Pleomorphomonas sp. T1.2MG-36: one gene and its partner. The protein of the gene in region 2 binds, or shares a complex with, the protein of the main gene of each other region. Links are inferred from orthologs where the notes say so. Each region holds a gene or a part of one and is shown on either strand. Other genes may lie near its edges. The genes, in order: mfd and uvrA.

Region 1 (14,816 bases), on a different replicon or contig from region 2:
GCCTCCATGGCCTTGTGGCAAGCGACGGCGTTGGCGAGCGTGAATTTCTGCCCAACGCTGATGGTCAGCACTTCGTTGCGAATCTGCTCGAACAGGTCCCCGGAGCAGGCATCGAGGGTGGCACGCGTCGCGGTATAGTGGCCGAGGGTCGGTCGCGTCACGTAAAGCGAGCCCTTCTGCGACAGAATGCCGAGATTGAACTCGGACACCGGGCCGGATGCGTTGCCGAAAGAGACGAACAAGCCCCGCGGCTTCAGGCAATCGAGCGAGGCAGGGAACGTATCCTTGCCGACCGAATCATAGACGACGTCGCACTTGGCGCCGCCGGTGATCTCGGCAACGCGGGCGACGAAGTCTTCCGTGCGATAGTTGATGACGTGGGTGTAGCCACAAGCCCTGGCGATCTCCGCCTTTTCCTCAGAGCTTACGGTGGCGATGGAGGTGGCGCCGAGCGACTTCAGCCATTGACCGGCGATCTGCCCGACACCACCGGCGCCGGCGTGGAACAGCACGGTATGGTCGCGCGTGACCTGGAAGGTCTGGCGCAGGAGATACTGCACCGTCATGCCCTTGAGTAGGCTGGCCGCCACGGTGAAGCCATCGATGTCGTCGGGAACGCGCACGAGCTTCTGCGCCGAGATGATGCGCGCCTCGCTATAGGCGCCGACCGATCCGGCATAGGCGACTCGATCGCCGGGGCGAAACTGGGCGACGCCCTCCCCCGCCTTTTCGACGATCCCGACGGCCTCGGCGCCGGGGATGAACGGCAGGCCGCCAGGGGCGGGATAAAGACCCTTGCGATAATAGGTGTCGATGAAATTGACGCCGATCGCGGTGTGCTTCAGGCGCACCTCCCCCGGCCCGGGAGCACCAACCTCGACGTCTTCGAAAGACATCACGTCGGGTCCGCCGGTCTCGCGGATGACAATCGCCTTCACCATGCCTGCACTCCCAGGAAACCTTGAGGTTATGTCGTGGAAGCGTTGGTACCACCAACGGCGGCGGGCTCGCCAATCATCTTTTGTTGGTCGACGAGATCGCCTGCCGGAGGATCGGCCTCGCGGGCGAACACGCCAGACATCGCGACGAACGGCAACATCAGCAAGAAGGCGGCCGTCAAGCCGAAATGCTGGGCGACGAAACCGACGCCCGGCGGGGCCAGCAGGAAAATGGCGGTGATGATCATCGACATCGCCGCCACGTTGCGGGCCGCATCGCCCGGCTTGTCGCCGGCCGCCGCCACGCCGATCGGCATCACCAGGGACACGCCGACGCCCATCAGCGCCAGCGACAGGCCGGAGATGACGATGTGCGGCGAAAAAATGAAGCCTGCGAGCCCGATGGCCGTCATGGTCGCGCAGATGCGAACGATGCTCGACGCCCGATAGCGGGCCCGGAACCAATCGCCGGCCACCCGGCCGACGAACATGGTCAGCGGGAAGGTCCCGTAGGCGACCGACGTCCAGAAGGGGCCGGGCTGCAGTTGCTCGCGCAGGAACAGGGTCCCCCAATCGTAGACGGCGCCTTCGGCCAGGGTGACGCCGGTCGCCATGATGCAAAGCCCGATCAACCCGACGCTCGGCAGGGTGAAGAACGGCGGCTTGGCGGCATCGACGGGGCGCAGGATGCGTTCATACATGGGGGCCGGCAGAAGGAACGCTATGCCGACGCAAGCCAAGACGCCCAGCGCGGCCATCATGGCAAGGTGCCAGACGAGCGGCACGCCGAACTGACCGAACAGGCCCGCCGACAGCGCGCCGGCCACGAAGCCGAGACTCCAGTAGCCATGGCATTGGGCCATGTACTTGCCGCCGGTGGTGACCTCGAGGCGCTGGACGCCGGCGTTGCCGCCGATCTCGAACAACGTGTTGCCGGCACCCGCGAAGAACAGCACGATGGCCAGAACCATCCAGTGGCCGGCAAGACCGATGCCGAGCAGCATCATCGCCGCCAGTACCAAGCCCCAGACGCCGACGCGAGCGGCGGCGAAGCGGTCCATCAACGGACCCGCGATCGGAGCCGTGACCAGCGCGCCGACCGGCCCCAGAAAAAGCGCGAGCCCCATGGTCGCCTTGTCGATGCCGAGATGGGCAAGCAGATCCGGCATGCGCGTCAGCCAGTTGGCCGTAAGAAAGGACGAGCCGAAGTAAAGGGTGCCGATGCGCAGGGCGGTAAACACGGGTATCACCGATCGAATGGGAAAGCGGCGGGTTCGCACGGGAATCCGCTGGAAGATAAACAAGCTGTAAAACGATTCAATGCATGAGCGCAACGACAGCCGTTCGGGCAGGGTTCGCTTCCCATGCGTTAGGCATGGCGCCGTGCCTTCCCGGTCACACCAGAAGGCGGCTCCGGCTCCTCGGAGCTTTCGGAAAACGCCCTGCCCTCGGTTGCCATGTCGGTTCCGGTCGAGTATGTGAAAGCCCGTTCGCGCCAGCCTCATCACGAGGTATAGTCGGCAAAGGCGGCACCAGCCGCTGCGATCGAGGTGGGAGCGCGTAGCTCAGTCGGTAGAGCACGTGACTTTTAATCATGGGGTCGTGGGTTCGAATCCCACCGCGCTCACCAATCTTCTCATTGTCCGGCCCTGAGACATGGGACAACCTCCACGTCATACGACAAAGGCTCCGGCAATCACCGAAGCCTTTGCTCAACTCTCATCTCACGCTCTGGTCCGGATGTTCCCTCGGAGGACGCCCGGAGCTGCCGGCTAGAAGTCGTAGGTATGGCGAACGGTAATCCGCCGACGATCCTTGCGCAGAAGAAAGCAGCTTGAGGCGCATCCTTCGCTCCAGGCCCGTGGTACCGGATGGCGGCACCGGATGAACGGACACTTGACCGCGTCCTGTGACAAATCGCTCATGATCCCCTCTCACCTTGGTCGTCAAACTCGTTGGCAGAGCCATACCATACTACTTTAGTATTAGTCACCCTTCGCGCGATCACGAAGTCGCGCGCGCTTTGGGCGGGCAATGGAAGTTGCAGGTTCGGTAAACGTTCGGTTTTCCTCTCTCAGACTTTAGTCTAAGAAAGAGAATACCAATCCTCGACTTGAGGTGCCGTCATGCCGGTTGCCATCGACTCCGCCCTTGATCACGCCGGCACCGGCCCGTTTCAACGGCGCCTCCTCGGCATCTTCGGCCTTGTCTGGGCGGCGGACGCCATGCAGGTGCTGGCGGTCGGCTTCACGGCTCCGTCGATCGCCGCCAGCTTTAATCTCTCAGTGCCGGAAGCACTGCAAACCGGTACGCTCTTCTTCTTCGGCATGATGATTGGCGCGGCGTTGTTCGGCCGGCTCGCCGACCGTATCGGCCGCCGACGGGTTCTGTTGGTCACGGTGGCCTGCGATGGCATCTTCGGCCTTGCTTCGGTAATCGCGCCAAGTTTCGAGCTGCTGCTCGTCGCGCGCTTTCTGACCGGTGCGGCCGTGGGCGGCACCCTGCCGGCCGACTATGCCATGATGGCCGAGTTCCTGCCGTCGGACCGGCGCGGGCGTTGGCTGGTGATGCTGGAAGCGTTCTGGGCTGTTGGGACGGTCGTCGTCGCGCTGACCGCCTGGGCCGCGGCCTCAGCCGGATTGACGGACGCCTGGCGCGCCATTTTCCTCGTCACGGCCATACCTGCCCTGGTCGGCTTCTGGCTGCGCCTGATGGTTCCCGAGTCGCCGCTCTATCTTCTGCGCAAAGGGCGAGGCGAAGAGGCACGCACCGTCATCGATCGCGTTTTGACAGCCAATGGTAAGGCGCCGCTCTCCGAGCCGCTCGCTCCAGGCGAGACATCCGAGGCCGTCAGCCTGCTGTCGCCGGCGCTGAAGGCGCGAACGCTGCTGATGCTTGCCATATGGTTCCTGGTGTCGCTCAGCTACTACGGCATCTTCACCTGGATGCCGGCGCGCCTCGCCGGCGAGGGCTTCGGCTTCGTGCGCGGCTACGGTTTCCTCGTCATCGTGGCGCTGGCACAGATTCCCGGTTACGCGCTGGCCGCGTGGGGCGTCGAGCGGGCAGGCCGCAAACCGACCCTGATTGCCTTTCTGCTGCTGTCGGCGGCCGGCTGTGCGCTGTTCGTCGTCGCCGGCAATGCTGCTCTGGTCGCGACGGCCATCCTGCTGATGAGCTTCTCGCTGCTTGGCACATGGGGCGCTCTCTATGCCTACACGCCGGAGCTCTATCCGACGGCGGCGCGCGCGAGCGGCATGGGGGCCGCCGGAGCAATGGCGCGGCTGGGCGGCCTGTTGGCGCCGTCCCTTCTGTCGTTGCTTATCGCCCGAAGTTTTGGGGCCGCAGTGGCGCTGTTTGCCATATTGCTGGTTCTTGCAGCGATCGCCGCTTCGAGGATCGACACCGAAACCCGGCAGCAGGCCTTGGACTGATCGCTCCGATGCAGTAGGCCGTAATCGGCGCATTGCGGACCGATATCCATGCGGAACATCCGCAGGGTTTGCGGACTCCTGCCATCAGGTTTGCGGTTTATTTTTCAAAACCACTCATATTCGATCAAAATCTAGGGGTTCATGCGAGGTTGTGAGCGCCGGGGGCAGCCAATACCTTTCAATTTGGTTCAGCCTCAGCAGATTTCCGTGCTGAAGGCATTTTTCACGGCGCCGGCCAACTGATGCCCTCCACCGTCGCGGTCGTCGGTGGGCCGGCAAACGCGGCCTCAGGAGGATAGAGCATGTCCCATCGCATGATTCTCAACGAGACGTCCTATTTCGGCGCCGGCGCTCGCGCCGAGCTGGTGGGCGAGGTGAAGCGCCGTGGCTACAAGAAGGCGCTGGTGGTCACCGACGCGGTGCTGGTGAAGGCAGGCACGGTGGCCAAGGTGACCGGCCTGATGGATGCGGCCGGCCTCGCCTACGAGCTGTTCGACAAGGTGATGCCCAACCCGACCATCGGCGTCGTCAAGGAAGGCGTCGCCGCCTTCGCCAAGGCCAAGGCCGACTATCTCGTCGCCATCGGCGGCGGCTCGCCGCAGGATACCGCCAAGGCGATCGGCATCATCACCAACAATCCCGAGTTCTCCGACGTGCGCAGCCTCGAAGGCGTCGCCCCCACCCGGAAACCGTCGGTGCCGATCATCGCGCTGGCCACCACCGCAGGCACCGCCGCCGAGGTGACCATCAACTACGTCATCACCGACGAGGAGAAGCGCCGCAAGTTCGTCTGCGTCGACCCGCATGACATTCCCGTGGTCGCCATCATCGACAGCGAGCTGATGGCCACCATGCCGACGCCGCTCAAGGCCGCCACCGGCATGGACGCGCTGACGCATGCCATCGAGGGCTACATCACCAAAGGCGCCTGGGAGCTGTCCGACGCGCTGCACATCAAGGCGATCGAGATCATCGGCCGGTCGCTGCGCGCCTCCTGCGCGGGCGATGCCAAGGGCGTCGAGGACATGGCGCTCGGCCAGTATGTCGCCGGCATGGGCTTCTCCAACGTCGGTCTTGGCCTTGTGCACGGCATGGCCCATCCGCTCGGCGCCTTCTACAACACGCCGCACGGCGTCGCCAACGCGGTGCTCTTGCCGACGCTGATGGCCTACAACGCCGACTACACGGGCGAGAAGTACCGGGCGATCGCCGCCGCCCTCGGCGTCAAGGGCACCGAGGCCATGTCGATCGCCGAGGCGCGCAAGGCGGCGGTGACGGCGGTGGAGACGCTTTCGAAGGACGTCGGCATTCCCGCCAAGCTTTCGGAAGTCGGCGTCAAGGCCGAGGACATTCCGGCGCTCGCAGAGGCGGCCTTCGCCGACGTCTGCACCGGCGGCAATCCCCGCGATACCAGCATCCCGGAAATCGAGGCACTCTACAGATCGATCCTCTGAGGATCTGATCTGCCGAAGCAGGCTGACGGCGCCCTCCGGGGCGCCGTTTGCGTTTCCATGGATAAAGTTTGCGACGCAACAACGAGCGCGATCCGACCTGGGGGTAACGTTCGGGCTACAAACAATGGAGAGCCCTCCGATGTCCCTTGATACGATCACCCCCGTCAGCACACTCGACGTGCGCCGCCTGCCCTGCGAGCTGCGCCGCGCCACCATCATCGAGAGTTTCGACGCCCTTGAGCCGGGGCAGTCGATGGAGATCATCAACAACTTCGATCCGGTGCCGCTGCGCCAGCACTTCGAAGAACGGACCCTGGTCGGTTTCGGCTGGGACTATCTGGAACAAGGCCCGGAGATCTGGCGCATCCGATTGACCCGGAGATAAGCCATGAAGCCAGAGATCCTCGCCGCCCTCGCGACCGTCGACGACCCCGAACTCGGCATCGATATCGTCTCCCTCGGCCTTGTCCGTCGCCTCGATATCGGCGAAGGCTCCGTCACCGTCGAACTGATGATGACGACGCCAACCTGCCCGCTCGGCAGCCTGATCGCAGAAAACGCCCGCGCCGCCGTGGAACGTGTCGTCGGAACCGGCTGGACCGTCAGCGTCACCATCGACAAGGCCGCCGTATGGTCGCCGGAGCTCGCCGATCCGGCCGTTCGCTCCCGCTTCGAGCGCCAGCCGTCACGGTTCGAAGCGGCGGTGTCGAAGTTCGCCGCCGGCCTGTTCGGGCGCTGAGGACCAAGCCGTCCAGCGGCCGCCTCTTCCGAATATTCCGTGGAGTCCCCCATGAAACTCACCCCGCTTCTCCGCATCGTCCTCGCCGTGACGGCTGCGGCGTCGCTGATCGCCGGTCTCACCGGCGGTCTCGCCCGATTGGGCGTCGTCGCCCCGGTCGGCGATACGGCGGACATGCACGGGGCGATCATGGCCTCCGGCTTCTTCGGCACCCTGATCTCACTTGAAAGGGCGGTCGCCGACGGGCGCCTCGCGGCACTGCTGGTCCCCGCCATGTCGGCGGCCGGGGCCGTTCTGCTGCTGTCAGGCTATGCCGAGGCGACGGCGCCGCTGTTTCTCGTTGCCGGCCTGGGGCTGACGCTGCTGACCGGCCTGGCCACGTGGAAGCTGCCGACATTGTTCACCGGGCTGATGACGGCAGCCGCTGCGCTATGGCCGCTCGGCACCCTGTTCTGGATGCTCGGCCGCACGCTGCCGGAAGTCGGTTATGTCTGGCTCGGCTTCCTCATCCTGACCGTCGTCGCCGAGCGGATCGAACTGTCGCGCCTGCTCAGACCGACGCTGGCCGCCCGTGGCCTACTGGTTCTGCTCGTGGCGCTGTTCGCCCTGGCGCTCGGACTGGGACAGCCATGGAACGGCTCGACGCTTCTTTCCGTGGCGCTGGCCGGCATCGCGCTTTGGCTACTCAGGGAGGACATTGCGCTCCGCACCGTCCGCACCAAGGGCTTTGCGCGCTTCTCCGCCCTGCTGTTGATCTGCGGTTATGGCTGGTTGATCGTTGCCGCCGCGAGCCTGACGCTGCTGCCGCCGGGCGAGGCCCTTTACGGTCACGATGCCGCCATCCACGCCATAGCCGTGGGCTTCATCCTGTCCATGGTGTTCGCCCACGCGCCGATCATTCTGCCGGCCGTCACCGGCGCTCCGGTTCGCTATGTGCCGATTTTGTATCTGCCGGCGGTCCTGCTGCAATTGGCGATCGGCCTGCGCATCGCCTTCGATGCCATGGAGGCCACCGAAAGGCTGCATTGCCCGGCATGGCTGACCATCGCGGCCATCGTGGCCTACGTCGCGCTGCTGCTCGGCACCATGGCGGTCCGGCCGAAAGCAATCCAGGCCCAATAGCCCGAACGCTCCCTCAGCCAGCCTTGAGCCAATCGTCCACCATTCGGTCGTGCATGGTGGACGACGCGCGATAGGCGCGGCACCGATTGCGCCCAACGCGCTTTGCCTCGGTCAGCGCCGCATCGGCAGCCACCATCAGGGAACCGATGTCGGCACCAACGTCGGCCACCGCCGCCACACCCGCGCTGGTGGTCAGCGGCACATGCTCGCCGCTTTCGGTCAGAAGCCTGAGTTCCTCGGTCCGCCGGCAAAGATACTCGGCGATCGACAAGCCGACATCGAGCCTGATCGATGGCATGAACAGGGCGAACTCCTCATCGCCAACCCGCGCGACGATGTCGGGCGACCGCACCTCGCGGTGCAGGACCTGGGCAAACGCCTTCAGCGCCCGATCGCCTTCTTCCCGGCCGAAACGGTCGTTGACGAACCGGAAGTGATCGAGATCGAACACCATCAGCACGCCGCGCTCACCGCCGCCTTGCAATAACGCCTCCGCGGCCCTGAAAAACGTCATCCGATTGGGCAAACCGGTCAGCGCATCCATGTCCGCCGATTTCCTATGAAACCGAGCATCGCGCTGAGCGAGCAAGGTCAGCATGGCCACGACGAGGAACAGGGTGAAAAGCAGCGCTTCCAGCACACCGAAGATGAACAGTGGCGACTGGTCGAACGCCGCGCCCAAGCCAAAATCGGGAGCGATCACCAGCAGCGGCACCCGCAGCGCGTAGAGCGTCCCGTGGGCCGCGAACAGCGCGGCGGTGGGCAAGCGAGCCGGCAGCGGCTCGATGCGTCGGCGTTGCAGCAGCTTCCAGGCGATCGCCAACGAATAGATGGCCATTACCGACGCGGCCAAAGCCCCATGCAGCGCGGGTTCGTCGCGAAGGAAGGGGACGGCGGCAAATGGAAGCCAGGCGACCGCGCCGATGACCGCCTTCCAGACCACGGGCCGACAGCCCTCGAACAGTTGGAAGCCGAGCCAGATCAGGCCATAGGCGAAAGCCAGCATGGCATTGCCGAACAGAACCGAAGTCCAGTCGGGCACGACCGGTCGCAAGATGTAGAACGCACAGGCAATGGCCCCGAACCAAAGGGAAGCCGCCCAGACGGCCAGGGCGAAGGTCCGCCGTTCCGTCAGCCAAATAAAACCAAACGTCGTGCCCGCGGTCATACCGCCCAGCACGCCGATCAATAACAGGGTCGAAACGTTGATCAGCTCGGCCATGACGACCTCCACGCCATTGAACAGCGGGGTCACCTCTCGGAGAGAGCCATTTCAATACTCGATTGTGTCAGAAAAGTGTAGGATTCAAGGTTCCGGACCAAGAATTTCCAATATTGCCCAAGGTTAACGTCGCCCCTTTCCTTTGAACGAGGTCAGAGATGGATAGCGACCCTTGGCCACCGGTGCGGGCGGTGGCGGAGGGGGTGTCGGCTTGAGCTTCAGTTTCTGCGGCTCGAGCGGCGCCAGCGTCTTCGAAACACCGGACTTCGCATCCTCGACCATTCGGACGAGTTTCAACAAGACGGCCGCAGTGCCCCTCAGGCGCTGCTCGGCCTCGGGCCAGTCGCGAGCCAGTACGATCTTCTGGTCCGGCCGGATCTTGGCAAGCGATCCCTGCTCCCCGATGTACTGGACCAGAGCCGCCGGGTTTTCGAATCTGCCTTCCCGGAAGGAGAGCACCAGCCCCTTCGGACCGGCGTCGATCTTCTCGATATTCGCCTTGCGGCAGAGGCTCTTGATGGTGATGGTCTTCAGGAGGTGCTCGACTTCCTCCGGCAGCGGACCGAAGCGATCGATCAGCTCGGCACCGAAAGCATCGATGGAGCCACCGTCTTCCAGTTCGGCGAGACGCCGGTAAAGGCCAAGACGAAGCTGAAGATCGGGCACATAGTAATCGGGGATCATCACCGGCGTGCCGAGCGTGATCTGCGGCGACCACTGGTCCTCGACAACCTCGTCGACGATGCCGGCCTTGAGCTGGGCGACGGCCTCCTCCAGCATCTGCTGGTACAACTCGTAACCCACTTCCCGGATGTGGCCGGACTGCTCCTCACCGAGCAGGTTGCCGGCGCCACGCAGGTCGAGGTCATGGCTCGCCAGCTGGAAGCCGGCGCCCAACGTGTCGAGCGACTGCAGCACCTTGAGCCGGCGCTCGGCCACCGAATTGACGCGGTTCTCCGGCGGCGTCGTGAAGATGGCGTAGGCGCGCGTCTTGGAGCGGCCGACGCGCCCCTTGAGCTGGTAGAGCTGCGCGAGACCGAACATGTCGGCGCGGTGAATGATCAGCGTGTTGGCGGTAGGAATGTCGAGGCCGGATTCGACGATCGTCGTGGACAGCAGGACGTCATACTGGCCTTCGTAGAAGGCATTCATGATGTCCTCGAGCTGCGTCGCGGCCATCTGCCCGTGCGCGACGGCCACCTTCACCTCCGGCACGTGCTTTTCCAGGAACTCACGCTGACTGGCGAGATCGGCGACGCGCGGACAGACGTAGAACACCTGCCCTCCCCGGTACTTTTCCCGCAAGATCGCTTCGCGGACGATCAGGGGATCGAACGGCGTGACGAAGGTACGGACGGCGAGACGATCGACCGGCGGAGTGGCGATCAGCGACAGTTCGCGGACGCCGGTCAGCGCCAATTGCAGCGTGCGCGGGATCGGCGTGGCGCTGAGCGTCAACACGTGCACGTCGGACTTCAGCTCCTTCAGCCGCTCCTTGTGCTTGACGCCGAAGTGCTGCTCCTCGTCGATGATCAGCAGGCCGAGATCCTTGAACTCGATGCCCTTGGCGAGCAGCGCGTGCGTACCGACCACGACGTCCACCGTGCCGTCGGCGAGGCCGGCCTTGGTGGCCGCGAGGTCCTTGGACGGCACCAGACGCGAGGCCTGACGCACGTTGATCGGCAGCCCCTTGAATCGTTCGTGGAACGTACGGAAATGTTGGCGCGACAACAAAGTGGTGGGCACGACGACGGCCACCTGCTTGCCGCTCATGGCCGCCAGGAAGGCGGCCCGCAACGCCACTTCGGTCTTGCCGAAGCCGACATCGCCGCAGACGAGACGGTCCATCGGCCGGCCCGAGGCGAGATCGCCGGCAACCGCCTCGATGGAGCTGAGCTGATCCTCGGTTTCGTCATAGGGGAAACGGGCAGCGAAATCGTCGTAGAGGCCTTCAGGTGGAGACAGCACGGGCGCGGTCTTGAGCAACCGGGCGGCAGCCGTCTTGATCAGTTCGTCGGCAATCTCGCGGATGCGCTTCTTCAGACGCGCCTTGCGCGCCTGCCAGGCACCGCCACCCAGCTTGTCGAGCTGCGCCTCGGCGTCGTCGGAACCGTAGCGGCTGAGGAGCTCGATGTTCTCGACCGGCAGGAACAGCTTGTCGCCACCGGCATAGACGATCTCCAGACAATCATGCGGCGCACCGGCCGCCTCGATGGTCTTGAGGCCGACGAAGCGGCCGATGCCATGGTCAACGTGGACGACCAGATCGCCCTCGGCCAGGCTGGTCGCCTCCTTGATGAAGTTCTCGGCCTTCTTGCGGCTCTTGGCGCCGCGCACCAACCGGTCGCCCAGGACGTCCTGCTCGGCGATCACCACGAAACCAGGCACTTCGAAACCGGTCTCGATGCCGAGAATGGCCAGCGGCAGCACGCCGAGGGGCGCCTTCAGCGCCGCGTCGAGGTTGGGGGCGAGCTCGGTGGCCTGACCGCCGTGATCCCGGATCACCTGGGCGAGGCGGTCGCGCGACCCTTCCGACCAGCAGGCAAGGATCACCCGGCGCTTGTCCGCTCCGAGCGAAGCGAGATGCTTCACCAGTGCGTCGAAGATATTGACGTCGCCAGCCGCCCGCTCGGCAGCGAAGGAGCGTCCGGTCTTGCCGCCGAAATCCACCACCTTGACCGATGATTGTTCGGGGCGGTTGAACGGTGTCAGGCGAGCAACGGCGCGCCGGGCCAGAAGCCCCTGCAACTCGCTCTCGGCCAGGTAGAGCGCGGTCGGCGGCATCGGCTTGTATGGAGCACCGGAACCGCCCGTCTTCAGCGTGTCGAGCCGAGCCTCATAGTGATCGGCCACGGCGGTCAGCCGTTCGTTGATGGCTTCGTCCACCAGCGGATCGACCATGACGGCAGCGTCGCCGGTGTAATCGAACAGCGTGCCGAGCCGTTCGTGGAACAGCGGCAGCCAATGCTCGATGCCGGCGTAACGGCGCCCCTCGCTGACCGCCTCGTACATCGGATCGCCCGAGGTCGCGGCGCCGAAGGCCGCGACATAGCCTTGCCGGAACCGCTTGATCGAGGCCGGCGTGATCTGCACCTCGCTCATCGGCACGAGATCGAGGCGCTTCAACTGCCCGGTCGAGCGCTGGCTCTCCGGATCGAAGGTTCGGATGGATTCGAGCTGGTCGCCGAAAAAGTCGAGACGCACCGGCGCTTCGGTTCCCGGCGCATAAAGGTCGAGAATGCCGCCGCGCACGGCGTATTCGCCCGTGTCGCGCACCGTCGACGAGCGGGAAAAGCCGGCATCCTCAAGCCAGGCGGTGAGCTTGCCCATGTCGGCCATGTTGCCGGGCGCCAGCGTCATCACCTGCCCCGACACCATGGACGGCGGCACCACGCGCTGCACCAGCGCGTTGACGGTGGTCAAAAGCACGAAGGGCCTGACATCGCCGGCGTGCGCCGCCAGTTCCGACAGCGTCGTCATCCGCCGCGCCACGACGGCCGGGGTTGGCGACACGCGGTCGTAGGGAAGGCAGTCCCACCCGGGAAACTCCAGCACGCCGACTTCCGGCGCGAAGAAAGCCAGCGCGCGCTGGAGCTGCTGCAACCGCTGGCCATCGCGGGCGATGTAGACCGCGTCGAGGCCTTTGCGCTTTTCCGAACGCACCAGTTCGGCGAGCGCGAGCGCTTCGGCTCCGTCCGGTACGGCGGCAACCGTGAGGGCGGAAAAGTCGGACAGCAGGCTGGACCAGGGAGTGGGCATGGCGGAGGGATATCGGCTCAGGGGAGGAAACGTGATCTTCTAAAGCATCCAACGGCAAAAGAAAACCCCGAGACGGAACAATAAATCATTAAATTCCAATGGGTTAGCAAATTTCCAATCGCAATTTGGCTCAAGCGACCACCCGAAAGACATCCTATTGGGGGCCTATGGCGACGTGGTGGCGTCCATTCCGTTCACGCATTCTTCAGCAAACCTCGTACTTTTCCATATCCTTTAGGCAATCCGCATAACAATGACCCTATAAAACACGGTCAAGGTTCGTCCCGCCTCTGGGACGATTTGTCGTCGGTCGACGCCGAAGAGGATCCTGTCGTGAGCATGCTGCTTCATGTGCCATCCCTGCTGATCGCAGCCGCGGTAGCCGGCGCCTGCGTCTCAACGAGCCATCTTCTGATTTGGCGCGGCGTCAGAAACGAGATCAGCGTTCCGCTCTGGGGTGTCGCCTACGGGCTCTGCACGCTTGCCATGGTCATGGTCGGCCTCAGAGGAGTGATCCCGGGATTTCTGTCGATCGTCGTCAGCAACGCTCTCTTGTTGGTGGCCGTTGGTCTCGTGTGGTTCGGCTATCGGCGTTTCATCGGGAAGATCGGCCGTCACGATCGGTTTCTGGCCTTGCTCGGAGGGCTTGCCTGGCTAGCGTTCGCCTGCCACCACAAGCTCTTTGCCGACATCAATCTCAGAACACACGCGGTTTCGGTCGCTCAGTCCGTCTATCTTCTTGCCATCATCCGCGATCTTGTCGAGCACAGGCGTAAGGAACCCTTGCCGTCACTATCGCTTACGGTGGCAGCCATCGCGGTCCAGCAGGCCCTGTTGATCGCCCGCACCATTCATTTGCTGATCTATCCGCTCGATGCCAACACCGACACCCTGCCCTCGGGCACGCCCGTCGTCCTGACGCTGATCGGATCGATCGGCTTCGTTGTTTTCCTGGGCCTCTTGCAGTTCGCGCTGGTGGGGCAACGGTCGGAAAGACGGTTTCGTGTCGCAGCCGAGACGGACGGACTGACCGGTCTGGCCAACCGCAGGCGCTTCCTGGGCGAGGTTCTGTCGCATCTGGAGAGTTCCCCCGCGCGCGGCGCCATGATCCTGTTCGATCTCGATCACTTCAAGAGCGTCAACGATACCCACGGCCATCTGACCGGCGACCGGGCGCTCGTCGAATTCGCCAACATTCTCGCAATGGCAACGCCCCAACGTGCCGTCGCCGCCCGGATCGGAGGCGAAGAGTTCGCCCTGTTTCTGCCCGACGGCAACGCCGCGACGGCGGCGGCCCTGGCAGAAGACATTCGTCGGCTCACCCAAGCCTTCGCGCTCAGCACGGCCAGTGGCCAGCTTCGCATAACGGTCAGCATCGGGGTTGCCGATGTCGCCGAGGTCGGGTCGAATTACGAGACGCTGCACGGTGCGGCCGACGTTGCTCTCTACAAGGCGAAGAGCGATGGTCGCGACCGCATTGCTGTCTATCGCAGGGAGCCTGCGCCCAAGCAGATCACGGCAAAGCGTGGAGAGATCGCCCAACTCGTGTCGGCGACGGCCTGACCCGGTTCAGCCGGCAAGCGGGTTGGTTTGCGAGAAGGCCAACACCTTGGCAAGCACCGCCTTGGGCGCGGTGTCCGGAACAGGCAGTTTGCCGAGAATCCAGCCGAACAGTTCGCGATCATCGACCTCCAGCAGGGCCTCGAACTCGTCCAGCTCTCCTTCCGTCAACGTGCCGATGGAATCGTCGGCAAAGCGACCAAGCAGGAGGTCCAGCTCGCGCGTGCCGCGATGCCAGGCGTGGTAGAGAATTTTCCGGCGCCGCGGCGAAAGGTCGTCGGACGTTCGGCTGAGCCCGGACATTGATATTTCTCCAGGATAACGAAGAGAGAAGGGCAGCTCGAAAGGCCCCTTGCCGTTCCCGTCTGTAGCCGATTTTCCCGGTGAAAGTAAACGATTACCGGTTGTCCGCCATATCCGCGACTGCCGAAGGCTGCTATAGGAGGCGGCCTTTTCCGGTATTATGTTGGCCGTTTTTGTCATGAATTCCGCTTCTTCCGGCCGTTGGTCCGAACTCGCTTCGCCGGCTTATCTTGCCGCCTCGCTGACACTCATGCTCGCCGCGGCGATCTTCGCCTTCAATGCCTTCCT
Region 2 (14,067 bases):
CGGCGGTGAAAGCATCGCGCGAGCAACTCAGGACCGCCGAGCAGTCGACCCTGCTCGAGACCGCCGCCGCCTACATGAACGTCATTCTGTCCGGACAGGTGCTCGAGCTGCGTCAGTCCAACGTCGCCTTCCTTCAGGAGCAGGTGCGGGCCGCCAACGACCGATTCTCAGTGGGCGAGGGGACGCGGACCGACGTGTCGCAGGCCCAGGCGGCACTGGCCGCGGCGACCTCCTCCGTCAGCGCGGCGCAGGCCGATCTTCTCACCGCTCGGGCCAGCTACATCCAGGTGGTCGGCCATGAGCCCAAGGGGCTGCGCTCGCCCGGACCGATCACCAAGCTGCTGCCGGCCAAGCTGGCGGTTGCCGTCGATGCGTCGCGCACCGAGCATCCGTCGATCCGTCAGGCGATCTACAATGCCGATACCGCGTCCTACAACGTCGAGATTCAGGAGGGCGCGCTGCTGCCGAGCTTCGTCCTGCAGGGAACGGTAAGCAGCGCCTTTGCCGGGAGTTCCGTACCCGGCGGGAGCAGCACGCCGGAGCGGGCGCGCACGCTTGAAGGATCGGTCGCCGCCGTCCTGTCTATCCCCATCTATCAGGGTGGTGGCGAGTATGCGACCGTCCGCCAAGCCAAGGAAGAGCTTGGTCAGGCCAAGCTGCAGGTCGATGCCGCCCGCATGTCGGTCGATGCGTCCCTTGCCCAGGCGTGGAGCGCGCTTGAGTCGGCGAAGGCGCAGATCGTTGCGGCCGAGGCGTCGGTAACGGCAAGCCGGCTAGCGCTTGAAGGCGTGGTCGAGGAGCAGAAAGTCGGCCAGCGGACGACCCTCGATGTCCTGAACGCTCAGAGCACGCTGATCGACGCCCGTCTGTCGGAAGTCGGCGCCGAGACCCAACTCGTGGTGGCGAGCTATCGCGTCCTAGCTGCCATGGGGCGCCTGGATCGGGAACGACTCGGCCTCAAGGTCACGGCCTATAAGCCGGAGCGCCATTACGAGCAGGTCCGAGACAAGTGGATCGGCCTGCGTACGCCGGACGGCCGCTGACCCTTGAATGGCCGGGCGCCGGGGATAACCGCCCCATTTCCGGCGCAAACCGTGTTCAGCTGCGTTAACTAATCTATACTTCGGAGGTCGAATCAGGCTTGCTGCCGGTATTCATCCGGTTGACCGCCGCGTTGTTTGGCGTTTCGACGCCGCCGTCGGGAACGGAGGCAGGTCGATTGTCAGAAGTGCCGGGCGGAAAAAGGCATTGATCGATCGTGTAACATGTGGTGGGGCGACCCACTCGGAGTAGACCAATGGCCAAGGCAGCTGCGTCCGCCGAACCTTCAATGGAAGAGATCCTGGCTTCCATCAGGCGGATCATTGCCGACGAGCCCGATGGCAAGGAGGCTGCGGCACCCAAGCCGGCCCCGGCCAAGGCGGTCGCTCCGAAACCGGAGGTCGAAACTATGGCCAAGCCGGCGGTCGAGGACGAGCACATTTCCGAGGAGGATCTCGACAAGCTGTTTGCCCAGTCGGGTGACGACGAGGACGAACCGGAAATGGATGTCGACGACGCCGACGACGGGGACGAGCCTGAAGTGCTCGATCTCGCCGATGTCGCCATGGTCGACGAGACGGAGCCGCTGGATCTGGTGGAAGGGCTGAAGGACGACGAAGCCGAGGTCGCCTTCGCCGAGCCTGAGCCGGAACCCCCGCGCCGGCCCGAGCCTCCGAAGGCCGAGGCGCCGCGCGCCAATGCGTTTCTGGATCAGGAAGCCGAAGAGCGGCTTGTTTCCGCGGCCGCCGGTGCTTCCGTGCAATCCGCCTTCGGTCAGCTGAGCCACACGGTGCTTGCAGCCAACGCACGCACGCTCGACGATCTGGTCAAGGACATGCTGCGGCCGATGCTGCGGGCCTGGCTCGATGAAAACCTCCCGGTGATCGTCGAGCGGCTGGTGCGGGCCGAGATCGAGCGCGTCTCGCGGGGGCGCTGAGGCCGTGAGGGCCATCCTTCTTCAGGGGCTCGCCGCATTTTTCGAGATTGCCGGTTGTTTTGCCTTCTGGGCATGGTTGCGTTTGGGCAGGTCCGTGCTGTGGACGCTGCCCGGCGTCGTGTCGCTGATCCTGTTCGCGCTCGTGCTGACGCGCATCGACAGCGCAGCGGCCGGCCGGGCCTATGCCGCCTATGGCGGCGTCTACATCGCTGCCTCGTTGATTTGGCTATGGACGGTGGAGCGGCAGGCGCCCGACCGCTGGGACCTCATGGGCGCAGCGGTTTGTCTGGTTGGCGCGGCGATCATTCTGCTCGGGCCACGGGCGGCGGCCGGTTGAGAGGTCCTTGTTCAGGCTGTCAGGCTATCAGGCTGTCAGGCCGCGACGCCGGCCGAATAGGTCATCGCGGCACTGTTGGCGATGCTGGCGTAGAGGTTGCTCACGGCCTGAGACAAGCCGCCCTTGCTGCCGCTGCCGAAGTTGTAGGGCATGTTCGCCTGTGACGTATCCGACGCGGATTGGCCTTGGCCGCCGGTCGTCGTCACGCTGGTCGAGCCATCCGAGTAGCTGACCGTGATGGTGCTGCTGCCGTCCGGATTGTCGAGATAGGTCGTGCTGACGACTTCCTTGCTTTCGCTCGCGCCGGAGGCGCTGCCGGACGACGAGGCATCGCCTGACGCCGAGGTGCCGGCATTGGTCGAAGTGGTCGCATCGGTCGATGCCGCAGCCTCAGCGCTGGAGGAGCTCTCTTCCGACGGTGGCGGAGGCGGCGGTGGCGGCGCCATCGCAGCACTCGACTCTCCCGAAGTCGCGGACGCAACGTCGGTCGCGGACGCCGTTGCCGACGTGTCCGAAGGAGGCGGCGGAGGCGGTGGCATCATCGATCCATCGCTCTCGCCCATCTGCTCCTGGAGCGATAGCAGCGCCGACTGCAAGTCGTCGCCGAGCGAGGAAAAGGAGCTGGTCGACGAGACAGTTCCGGTCGTCGAGCTGTTGTCCTGACTGCCGGACGATGCTGGTGGCGCAAAAGCGGTTGGTGCCGAGCTTGTCTTGCTGCTGGACGATCCGAGAAGGGCGGCAAGGCTGCTGGCGTTGCTGGTCAAGGCGGAAAGGGACGACATCTGCTGCCTCCGGGAAAAACTCCCTCTGCAGCTTTAGACGGGCCTCACACCGAAACCAGGCGCCGAAATCTCAGAAAAATACGGTTAATGATTTCCTGCTCACGGCGGGTTCTTCTCGATGTCCTTCAAGAGCCAGTCCCTGAACGCCCTGATCTTCGGCTGGCTGCGCCGGTTTTCCGGGTAGACCAGCCAATAGGCGGAACCATCGCTGCAGATGAGATCGAACGGCATGATCAAACGGCCACTGGCCAGTTCCTCGCGATAGAAGTTCGGCGTCAGGATGGCGACGCCGTGACCGGCAATGGCCGAGCTCGCTTCCAGCGCCTGCGATCCGAACAGGTTTCGCGGCCGTCCCTCAAGGTCGGCGTCGGGTACGCCGGCGGCTTCGAACCAGCGCCGCCACCAGGGGTCGCTGGGATCGATGAGCTTGCACTTCAGAAGGTCTCGTGGGCTGTCGAGTGGCTTGACCCATTCAAGCAGGGATGGGCTGAGCATCGGCGCAAAGTCGAGGTTCATGATGTGGTGAGCGACGAGGCCCGGCCATTCGCCCTTGCCGCCTATGCCGGCGCGAATGGCCACGTCACCCGGATCGCGGTTGAAATCCATCACGGTGGTGTCGGTGATGAGCCGCACCGCGATATGCGGGTCGCCGAGCTGGAAATTGCCGATACGCCGGGCGAGCCAGTGGGCGGCGAACGTCGGCGTGGTGTTGATGACGAGCAACTCATCGGCCGCCGTTCGGGCCGCCGACATCGCTTCGCCAAGAAGCGTGAAGGCTTCGCTCACCTTGGGCTTCAAACGCTCCCCGGCTTCGGTCAACTCGATGCGACGCGACAGTCGGCGAAATAGCAGTTCGCCCAGCACGCCTTCCAGGAGCTTCACCTGATAGCTCACCGCCGTTTGCGTCATGCCGAGCTCCTCGCCAGCGCGCGTGAAGCTCATCAGGCGCGACACGGCCTCGAACACCCGTAGCGCATTGAGCGGGATCTGTCGGCTCAGCTTCATGGATAAGTTCTCTTTATGGGTCGAGACAAACGTTCGATTGGAAACATTCGGCTTTTGGGCAGAGATTGCTTCTACCGCATCAATGGATCAAGGGATATGACAATGACTTGCCTGGATCCGCCCATGATCCGGCGCGGCAGCTGGCGCGCCTCCATTCTCTCGATCTTGCCCCTCCTGGCCGGCTTGGGTTTCTCTCTTCGTCGGTGGCGGACGGGGAAGATCGAGGATCTCAACGAGCATATGCTGCGGGACATCGGCTTTACCGGCGGTCGTGCCACGGAGGCCGGCATGCGGGAAAGGGCGGAGCGTCGGTGCGAGTTCGATCGGTTTTGACGGCTGAAAGGCCGCTTCTTGTTGATTTTCGGGGGCGTAGCAGCTAACCGTCGCTCACCCGAAGACGACAGGAAAAAGACGTCGGATCATGCTGGAAAAGACATTCGAAGCGGCGGACGTCGAGCCGCGCATCGCCAAGGCTTGGGACAATGCGAAGGCGTTTGCCGCAGGCGCCGGCAAGCAGCCGGGCAAGGACACGTTCACCATCGTCATTCCGCCGCCGAACGTCACCGGCTCGCTGCACATGGGCCACGCGCTCAACAACACGCTGCAGGACATTCTGGTGCGCCTGCAGCGCATGCGCGGCCTCGACGTGCTCTGGCAGCCCGGACTCGATCATGCCGGAATCGCTACGCAGATGGTGGTGGAGCGCCAGTTGGCCGAAAGGCAGCTGCATCGCCGTCAGATCGGCCGCGAGGAGTTCGTCAAGCGCGTCTGGGAGTGGAAGGCCGAGTCGGGCGGTACCATCGTCGGCCAGTTGAAGCGCCTCGGCGCCTCCTGCGACTGGTCGCGCGAACGCTTCACCATGGACGCCGGCCTGTCCAAGGCGGTGCTGAAGGTCTTCGTCCAGCTCTACCGCGAAGGGCTGATCTACAAGGACAAGCGTCTCGTCAACTGGGACCCGAAGCTGCTCACCGCCATCTCCGACCTTGAGGTCGTGCAGACGGAGCTGAAGGGCAATCTCTGGCACTTCCGCTACCCTCTGGCTGATGGCGTCACCTACCAGCATCCCATCGCCTTCGACGAAGCCGGCAAGCCGACCGAATTCGAGACGCGCGACTACATCGTCGTCGCCACCACCCGTCCCGAGACCATGCTGGGCGATACGGCCGTCGCCGTCCATCCTACCGACGAGCGCTACAAGGCGATCGTCGGCAAGAAGGTGCTGCTGCCGCTGGTCGGCCGCCTGATTCCGATCGTCGCCGACGAGTATTCCGACCCGACCAAGGGCACCGGCGCGGTGAAGATCACTCCGGCGCACGACTTCAACGACTTCGAGGTGGGCAAGCGCCATGGCTTGACGCCGATCAGCGTCCTCGACGTCGAGGCGGCGGTGGTCCTCAAGGACAACGCCGAGTTCCTTGAGGGGGTGACGCCGTCGGACGAGCTCGCCCAGACCATCGAGAGCTTGCACGGCAGAGATCGCTTCGAGGCGCGCAAGCTGGTGGTCGCTGCCTTCGAGGCGGCCGGCCTTCTGGACAAGATCGAGCCGCACGTCCATCAGGTGCCGCATGGCGACCGCGGCGGCGTGCCGATCGAGCCCTTCCTGACCGACCAGTGGTACGTCAACGCCAAGGTTCTGGCCGAACCGGCGCTCGCCTCCGTCAAGGAAGGCCGCACCAACTTCGTGCCGAAGAACTGGGAGAAGACCTATTACGACTGGATGGAAAACATCCAGCCCTGGTGCATCTCGCGCCAGCTCTGGTGGGGTCATCAGATCCCGGCCTGGTACGGACCGGACGGCAAGGTGTTCGTCGCCGAGAGCGAGGCCGCCGCGGCCGAGGAAGCCAAGGCGCACTACGGCGAGGCGGTCGGGCTGAAGCGCGACGAGGACGTGCTCGACACCTGGTTCTCGTCGGCCCTCTGGCCCTTCTCGACGCTCGGCTGGCCGGACGAGACGCCGGAGCTCGCCCGCTACTATCCGACCAACGTGCTGATCACCGGCTTCGACATCATCTTCTTCTGGGTCGCCCGGATGATGATGATGGGCAAGCACTTCATGGGCACCGAGCCCTTCAAGGACGTCTACATCCACGCGCTCGTCCGCGACGAGAAGGGCGCCAAGATGTCGAAGTCCAAGGGCAACGTCATCGATCCGCTCAACCTGATCGACGAGTTCGGCGCCGACGCCCTGCGCTTCACGCTGGCCGCCATGGCCGCGCAGGGGCGCGACATCAAGCTCGCCACCAGCCGTGTCGGCGGCTATCGCAACTTCGCGACCAAGCTTTGGAATGCCGTCCGCTTCTCCGAAATGAACGGCTGCGTCCGCGTTGCCGGCTTCGATCCGGACAGGGCGAGCGAGACGCTCAACCGTTGGATCGTCACCGAGGTGCGCAAGACGCAGGCCGAAGTGTCCGAAGCGCTCGACGCCTATCGCTTCAACGACGCGGCCGGCGCCATCTATCGCTTCGTCTGGAATTCGTTCTGCGACTGGTATCTCGAGTTCACCAAGCCGGTGCTGACGGGCGACGACGGATCGGCCAAGGACGAGACGCGCGCCAGCTGCGCCTGGGTGATCGACGAGATCCTGAAGGTGCTGCACCCGTTCATGCCCTTCATCACCGAGGAGTTGTGGGCCAAGACCGGCGAGGCCGGCCCGGCGCGCGACAACCTCCTGGTGCTGACGTCTTGGCCGGAAGGCAGCCGCGAGACGACCGACGCCGCCGACGAGATCAACTGGCTGATCGACGTCATCACCGAGATCCGCTCCGTGCGCGCCGAGATGAACGTCGCGCCGGCGACGCTGCTGCCGCTGGTGCTGGTTGGCGCGTCGGACAAGGTGAAGGGCTGGCTCGCCACCCACACGCCGGCCATCCTGCGCCTTGCCCGCGTGTCGGATGTGTCGACTGCCGAAGTGGCGCCGGGTCAGTCGGCCCAGATCGTCACCGCCGACGGCGTCATCGCCCTGCCGCTGTCCGGCGTGGTCGATCTCGACGGCGAGCGTACTCGCCTCGGCAAGGAGGAGAGCAAGCTCATCGGCGAGATCGAACGCATCGACAAGAAGCTCGGCAATGCCGCCTTCGTCGCCAAGGCTCCGGAAGAGGTGGTCGAGGAGGAGAAGGCCAAGCGCGACGGCTATGCGGAGCGGCTCGTCAAGGTGCGCGAAGCGCTGGCGCGACTGGCCTGAGGGTCGTCATACCCGGTTTGATTGGGGCCTCGCGGTTTTTTGCCGCGGGGCTCTTTTGATTCCAGCGCACGTCCGGGGCGGGGTGTTGGAGCGCGGTTCGAAATCCGATAAGTTTAGCAGGAGCCCACGGAAGCCTCCCATGCGTATCGCTATCCTCTCCGACATACACGGCAACGCCGACGCGCTCGTGGCGGTGCTCGACGATCTCGCCGGCCGCTCGGTGGACGCCACGCTTTGCCTCGGCGACCACTTGTCGGGGCCGCTGGAAGCGCGGCGGACGGCCGACATGCTGATGGCTTCGCCGGTTTCCTGCATTGCCGGCAACCATGATCGGGCGCTCGTCAGCACGCCCAGGTCCGAGATGGGGCCGTCGGATGGCCATGCCTATGACCAGCTTTCGGGCGCGCATATCGCCTGGCTGAAGGGATTGCCCGCCTCGCTGTCCGTCGGACCGGTCATCGCCTGGCATGGAACGCCCGCCTCGGACGTCGAATACTGGCTGGAGACGGTGGAGGGTGGCCGGATGCGACTCGCAGATCGCGATACGGTCGAAGCCCGGGCGCGCGTGTCGACGGCCGCGATCGGCCCGTCCAGTCTGCTTCTTTGCGGGCACACGCATATGCCGCGCGTCATTCGGCTGAAGTCCGGCGCGACGGTGGTCAATCCCGGCAGCGTCGGCCTGCAGGGCTATACCGATGACGCGCCGGTACACATCATGCAAGTCGGTGCACCTGAGGCCCGCTACGCCATAGCGGAGAAGCGGGCCATCGGCTGGGCTGTGGTACACCACGCCGTGCCCTATGACACCGCCAACGTCGTTCGTCTTGCACGCGAGGCCGGCCGGCCCGAATGGGCGTCGGCACTCGAAAGCGGTTGGATCGCCTGAGTCTTGCGTCCTGCGCGAGACGTCAGGCCTCGTCGGCCTCCGGTCGGACCGAGTGGATGGCAAAAGCGGCGGCGACGGCGCGGACACGCGCCGGGTCGATCGGCTTCGCCGGATCTTCGTCTTCCGATACGGCGGCGCGGAAGCCGAGGTGATCCGGTCGAAGCGGCAACAACGTTCCGACGTCGACGACGCGCAAGCCCCCCGAAACGCCAACCGTCAGCTTCGACCGACGCGCCGATGCGATGAAGCGGGCAATGTCGGCGAGCTTGATGGTTTTGATCAGGCCATCGATAGTCTCGGACGCGGAAAGCCAGACGCCCGAGAAGCCGGCAATGGCGGCGACCGGCAAGAGATCGAAATCCGGCCCGGCCTCCGGTGGGAACACGGCAACCAGCCGGACGCTGGCTGCCAGCGAACGGCCGATCCGTGACAGCAGCGCCGCGCCTGCGTCGCCCTGCGGCACTGGCAAGGCCAGCGCGGTGACGCCCGTTGCGGCAAAATCGGCAAGATCACTGTCCGCCAATCCTCCCACCGCGGCCACCACCTCGGCCCGCTCGCCCGCGACGGCCAGGATGGCGCGCAGTTCGGATAACGGAACGGCGGAGACCGTTCCGACGGCGGCGAAGATCATGGTCACGCCCGCGACAACGGCGGCTCTCGCCTCGTCGGCGGTGGTGACGGTCACCTGAAGGGCGGTCATGGCAAGTCTCCGGCGCGTCAGAGCTTCTCTACTGGATCGTTCGCGAATCGGGCCGCCAGCTCGGCAACGGCCCTGTCGCCAATCAAGAGGTCCGGAGCGATCTCGGCAAGAGGGATCAGCACGAAACCTCGCTCGTGGGCGTGGCGGTGCGGCAGCGTCAGCTCCGGGGTCTCCATGCTGACGCCGTCGTAGGCGATGAGGTCGATGTCGATGACGCGTGGCCCCCACCGTTCGTGGCGAACGCGCCCAAGCTGGCGTTCCACGTCAAGACAGGTGGCGAGCAACTCCAGCGGGGGGAGGGCGGTCTCCACGACGGCCGAGACGTTGGTGAAGTCTGGCTGATCGGTCTTGCCCCAGGGGCGGGTACGGTAGTCCGACGAGCGGGCCGCCACTCTTACTCCCGCCGCCTCCAGATGCCGCAGCGCCTTTGCAATGGTGTCGCGGACGTCGCCGATGTTGCCGCCAAGGCTGAGCGCCGCTTTAGCCATCTGCGCGACTCCGTGTGATCTCCACCGACACGGTGTCGAGCACGTGCGGCACTGGTGCAGATGGCTTGTCGACGCGGACGGTGATGGCCTCGACGAGCGGGAACGCAGCCAGAATGTCGGTGGCGATCGCTTCGGCCAGGGCCTCCAGCAACTTGAAGCGCCGGGTCGTGGCGATGGAAACGACGACGTCGGCCATGTCCGCATAGGATACGGACTTCGTCAGATCGTCGCTGGCACCGGCGGCGCGGGTGTCGACGGCGGCATCGAACGAGATGAAGAAGCGCTGCCCAATCGCGGCCTCCTCGGGCAACACGCCGTGGCGGGCGAAGACGGCAAGCCGATGAACGCGAATATGGTCGGTCATCGCATTTCCCTTCTGATGGCGTCGGCGACGGCGGCGGCGTCGCGATGGGCGGCGACATCGTGGACGCGGACGATGTCGGCACCGGCCAGGATGGCGGCGACGTTGGAAGCGATGGTGCCATGAAGCCGCTCGGCGACCGGTCGTTCGGCACCGATCAGAGCCCCGATCATACGCTTGCGCGATGTCCCCATCAGAACCGGAAAGCCGAGCGCCTTGAGCTCGCCGACGCGGGCCACCGCCTGAAGGTTCTGCTCGAAGGTCTTGCCGAAGCCGATGCCAGGGTCAAGGATGACATGCTCGTCGGCGATGCCGGCCTTGCGGGCGATATCCAGCGAGCGCCCGAAGAACGTTTTCATGTCCTCGATGATGTCGATCGTCGGGTCGATGTCGGTCCTGTTGTGCATGGCGATCACCGCTGCGCCATGAGCGGCAGCGGCGGACGCGATGTCCGGCTCGCGCTGAAGGCCCCAGACGTCGTTGACGATGGCCGCCCCAGCCCTGAGCGCCGCCTCTGCCGTCTTGGCCTTGTAGGTGTCGATGGACACCGGAGGAAGGCCGCCTGCCAAGAGCCGCTCGATGACCGGCACCACGCGGGCCATCTCTTCCTCTGCCGAAACTTCGGTCGCGCCCGGTCGAGTGGACTCGCCACCGACGTCAAGGATGTCGGCGCCTTCGTCGGTCATGTGGCGGGCGTGGGCGAGAGCGGCTTCCACCGAGGAATAGCGTCCGCCGTCGGAAAAGCTGTCCGGCGTGACGTTGAGGATGCCCATAACCAGTGTTCGCTTGCCGAGGTCTGGCAGAAGGGAAAGGACCATGGGCATGCTCGCATTTGGAGGTCGGACTTCTGAGGTAGCCCGCGCGCCGTCCGCTGGCAAGCGGCTGTTCAGCTACAACGTCTGAAGCTCTTCATCCTGATTCTGATTGTGAGGTCGCGCCCACTTGAATCAACATGTGAATATGGAAATTCGTTTTCTAATTCAATGCGTTGTTGTTCTTTCCCGAATCTTTTGCAGAGCTTTGCCTGTGCCCTGGTAACGGGATCGCCTTGCCCCGATGCCGCCGGCGCGCGATGGCCGGCCGGCGGCATGGACTCGTCTGCGACGATTATTCCGCCGCGTTGCGACGCTGCGGACGACGCTCGAGCAGCTCGCGGAGATACCGGCCGGTGTAGCTCGCATCCACCTTCATCACCTCTTCCGGTGTGCCGGCGGCGACGATGCGGCCGCCGCCGTCACCGCCCTCGGGGCCGAGGTCGACCAGCCAGTCGGCGGTCTTGATGACCTCGAGATTGTGCTCGATGATCACCACCGTGTTGCCCTGCTCGACCAGTTCGTGCAGCATCTCAAGCAGCTTGGCCACGTCGTGGAAGTGCAGGCCGGTCGTCGGCTCGTCGAGGATGTAGAGCGTGCGGCCGGTCGCCCGGCGCGACAGCTCCTTGGCGAGCTTGACGCGCTGCGCCTCGCCGCCCGACAGCGTCGTCGCCTGCTGGCCGACCTTGACGTAGCCGAGGCCGACGTCGCGCAACGCCGTCATCTTGTCGCGGATGGCCGGCACCGCCTGGAAGAAGTCGCAGGCCTCCTCGACGGTCATGTCGAGCACGTCGGCGATCGACTTGCCCTTGAAGTGGATCTCCAGCGTCTCGCGATTATAGCGATGGCCCTTGCAGACGTCGCAGGTGACGTAGACGTCCGGCAGGAAGTGCATCTCGATCTTGATGACGCCGTCGCCCTGGCAGGCTTCGCAGCGGCCGCCCTTGACGTTGAAGGAGAAGCGCCCCGGACCATATCCACGCGCCTTGGCTTCCGGCAGACCGGCGAACCAGTCGCGGATCGGGGTGAAGGCGCCGGTATACGTCGCCGGGTTGGAACGCGGCGTGCGGCCGATCGGCGACTGGTCGATGTCGATCACCTTGTCGAGCATTTCCAGCCCCTCGATGCGGTCATGCGCCGCCGCCTGCTCGCGGGCGCCGTTGAGACGCCGCGCCGCCGCCTTGAACAGCGTGTCGATCAAGAGGGTCGACTTGCCGCCGCCGGACACGCCGGTGACGCAGGTGAACAGGCCGATGGGAATATCGGTCGTGACGTTCTTGAGATTGTTGGCCCGCGCACCGACGACGCGGATGTACTTGTTCTTCTGCGGCTTGCGGCGCTTGTCCGGCAGGGGGATGGCGAGCGCGCCGGAAAGGTACTGGCCGGTGAGGCTGGCGGGGTCGGCCATGATCTCGGCCGGCGTGCCCTCGGAAACGATCTTGCCACCGTGAATGCCGGCACCGGGGCCGACATCCAGCACGTAGTCGGCGGCGAGGATGGCGTCCTCGTCATGTTCGACGACGATCACGGTGTTGCCGAGGTCGCGCAGATGCTTCAGCGTTTCGATCAGCTTGTCGTTGTCGCGCTGGTGCAGGCCGATGGACGGCTCGTCGAGCACATAGAGGACACCGGTGAGACCCGAACCGATCTGGCTGGCCAGACGGATGCGCTGGCTCTCGCCGCCCGAAAGGGTGCCGGACGAACGCGACAGCGTCAGATACTCGAGGCCGACGTTGTTGAGGAAGCGCAGGCGTTCGCGAATTTCCTTCAGGATGCGGACGCCGATTTCGTTCTGCTTGGCGGTGAGATGGTCCGGCAGGGACGTGAACCACGCACCCGCCTCGCGGATCGACATCTGGGTGACCTGGCCGATATGCAAGCCGGCGATCTTCACGGCGAGCGCTTCCGGCTTCAGGCGGTAGCCGTTGCAGGTCTCGCAAGGGTGATCCGACTGGAAGCGTCCCAACTCCTCGCGCACCATATCGGAGTCGGTTTCCTTCCAGCGGCGCTCGATGTTGCCGACCACGCCCTCGAACGGCTTCTTGGTGGTGTAGGTTCTGAGGCCGTCGTCGTAGGTGAAGGTGATCTCCTCGTCTCCCGACCCCGTGAGGATGACGTCGCGCACCTTCTGCGGCAGATCCTTCCACGGCGTCGTCATCGACGCCTTGAAGTGGCGGCAGATCGCTTCGAGCGTCTGCGCATAATAGGGCGAAGAGGCGCCGGTCTTCGCCCAGGGCAGGATGCAGGCGCCGCGCAAGCTGAGGCTGTCGTCCGGCACCACCAGTTCCGCCTCGAACTTCAGCTCCGTGCCGAGGCCGTCGCACTTGGGACAGGCGCCGAACGGGTTGTTGAAGGAGAACAGGCGCGGCTCGATCTCGGGAATGGTGAAGCCGCTGACCGGGCAGGCGAACTTCTCCGAGAAGGTGACCCGGCGCGGCTCGCTCTCGCCCTCTTCGACGTTGGCGAACTCCAGCACGGCGATGCCGTCGGCGAGAGCCAGCGCCGTCTGGAAGCTGTCGGCGAGGCGCGCGGCCAGATCCGCCTTGACGACGATGCGGTCGACGACGATGTCGATGTCGTGCTTGATCTTCTTGTCGAGGGCCGGCACCTCCTCGATCGGATAGAAGCTGCCGTCGACCTTGACGCGCTGGAAGCCCTTCTTCTGAAGATCGGCGAACTCCTTGCGATACTCGCCCTTGCGGCCGCGGATCATCGGCGCCAGCAGATAGAGGCGGGTGCCCTCCGGCAGCTCAAGTGTCCGGTCGACCATCTGGCTGATGGTCTGGCTCTCGATCGGCAGGCCGGTGGCCGGAGAATAGGGAATGCCGACACGTGCGAACAGCAGGCGCATGTAGTCGTAGATTTCGGTGACGGTGCCGACCGTCGAACGCGGGTTGCGCGATGTGGTCTTCTGCTCGATGGAGATGGCCGGCGACAGGCCGTCGATCTGGTCGACGTCCGGCTTCTGCATCATGTCGAGGAACTGGCGGGCGTAGGCCGACAGGCTCTCGACATAGCGGCGCTGGCCCTCGGCGTAGATGGTGTCGAAGGCGAGTGACGACTTGCCCGAGCCGGAGAGGCCGGTCATGACGATCAGGCTGTCGCGCGGCAAATCGACGTCGATGTTCTTGAGGTTGTGTTCGCGCGCGCCGCGCACCGAAAGGGAGCGCCGGGCCTGATCGAAAATGCTGGTCGGCTTGTTCGGCATGTCTGTCGTCGTCCTTGTCGCGTTTCCCGGCGGAGGGCGGGAAGCGGAGTGTCTTGCCCGGGGATCCTGAACCGGGCGGCCAGAGGGCGCGCTAAGCTAGTCCGGGTCTGCTGTCGCATCCTGTCAGGATCGGCCGAGAGCCTGCAAGGCACCGGCGTGCGCGGCAGCCATGCCGCCGGATCCAGCGATGAAACGCGGAAAGCCTCGGAATTCGGTTGCGACATCCTTATGAAACGTCTAGAACGTATCAGGAACACGAAATGGGCGCCAGCCTTTTTCTCACTGTGGAAAAGGATGCGCCGCCGCTGGGGCGGGGTTTCGCAGGGGTG

Evidence for each region.
Region 1: the proteins of uvrA (region 2) and mfd are in contact, whole or in part, in a crystal structure (PDB 4DFC), measured with the Escherichia coli proteins. The link is inferred for Pleomorphomonas sp. T1.2MG-36 from one-to-one orthologs.

What each region holds. Positions count from the first base shown.
Region 1 is NZ_CATNLY010000001.1:73,653-88,468, reverse strand. What follows is about bases 8,830-13,020. They hold mfd (transcription-repair coupling factor), read right to left. Parts: upstream 12,666-13,020; coding sequence 9,030-12,665; downstream 8,830-9,029. Other genes in these bases: QQZ18_RS00360 (GGDEF domain-containing protein), read left to right, coding at 13,005-13,020; QQZ18_RS00370 (GGDEF domain-containing protein), read right to left, coding at 8,830-8,906. Also shown: QQZ18_RS00410 (quinone oxidoreductase family protein), read right to left, coding at 1-941; QQZ18_RS00405 (MFS transporter), read right to left, coding at 968-2,179; QQZ18_RS00395 (MFS transporter), read left to right, coding at 3,065-4,369; fucO (lactaldehyde reductase), read left to right, coding at 4,672-5,823; QQZ18_RS00385 (DUF2249 domain-containing protein), read left to right, coding at 5,963-6,208; QQZ18_RS00380 (metal-sulfur cluster assembly factor), read left to right, coding at 6,212-6,562; QQZ18_RS00375 (hypothetical protein), read left to right, coding at 6,614-7,684; more of QQZ18_RS00370, read right to left, coding at 7,698-8,829; more of QQZ18_RS00360, read left to right, coding at 13,021-14,228; QQZ18_RS00355 (FAD assembly factor SdhE), read right to left, coding at 14,235-14,528; QQZ18_RS00350 (MFS transporter), read left to right, coding at 14,707-14,816. UniProt on the Escherichia coli protein: Couples transcription and DNA repair by recognizing RNA polymerase (RNAP) stalled at DNA lesions. Mediates ATP-dependent release of RNAP and its truncated transcript from the DNA, and recruitment of nucleotide excision repair machinery to the damaged site.
Region 2 is NZ_CATNLY010000012.1:632,703-646,769, reverse strand. Bases 10,626-14,067 are described here. They hold uvrA (excinuclease ABC subunit UvrA), read right to left. Parts: upstream 13,739-14,067; coding sequence 10,826-13,738; downstream 10,626-10,825. Outside these bases: QQZ18_RS09905 (TolC family outer membrane protein), read left to right, coding at 1-1,043; QQZ18_RS09900 (PopZ family protein), read left to right, coding at 1,298-1,978; QQZ18_RS09895 (YnfA family protein), read left to right, coding at 1,983-2,315; QQZ18_RS09890 (hypothetical protein), read right to left, coding at 2,351-3,097; QQZ18_RS09885 (LysR substrate-binding domain-containing protein), read right to left, coding at 3,197-4,102; QQZ18_RS09880 (hypothetical protein), read left to right, coding at 4,205-4,435; QQZ18_RS09875 (valine--tRNA ligase), read left to right, coding at 4,524-7,283; QQZ18_RS09870 (metallophosphoesterase family protein), read left to right, coding at 7,423-8,169; QQZ18_RS09865 ((5-formylfuran-3-yl)methyl phosphate synthase), read right to left, coding at 8,192-8,869; folK (2-amino-4-hydroxy-6-hydroxymethyldihydropteridine diphosphokinase), read right to left, coding at 8,887-9,357; folB (dihydroneopterin aldolase), read right to left, coding at 9,350-9,721; folP (dihydropteroate synthase), read right to left, coding at 9,718-10,536. UniProt on the Escherichia coli protein: The UvrABC repair system catalyzes the recognition and processing of DNA lesions. UvrA is an ATPase and a DNA-binding protein. A damage recognition complex composed of 2 UvrA and 2 UvrB subunits scans DNA for abnormalities.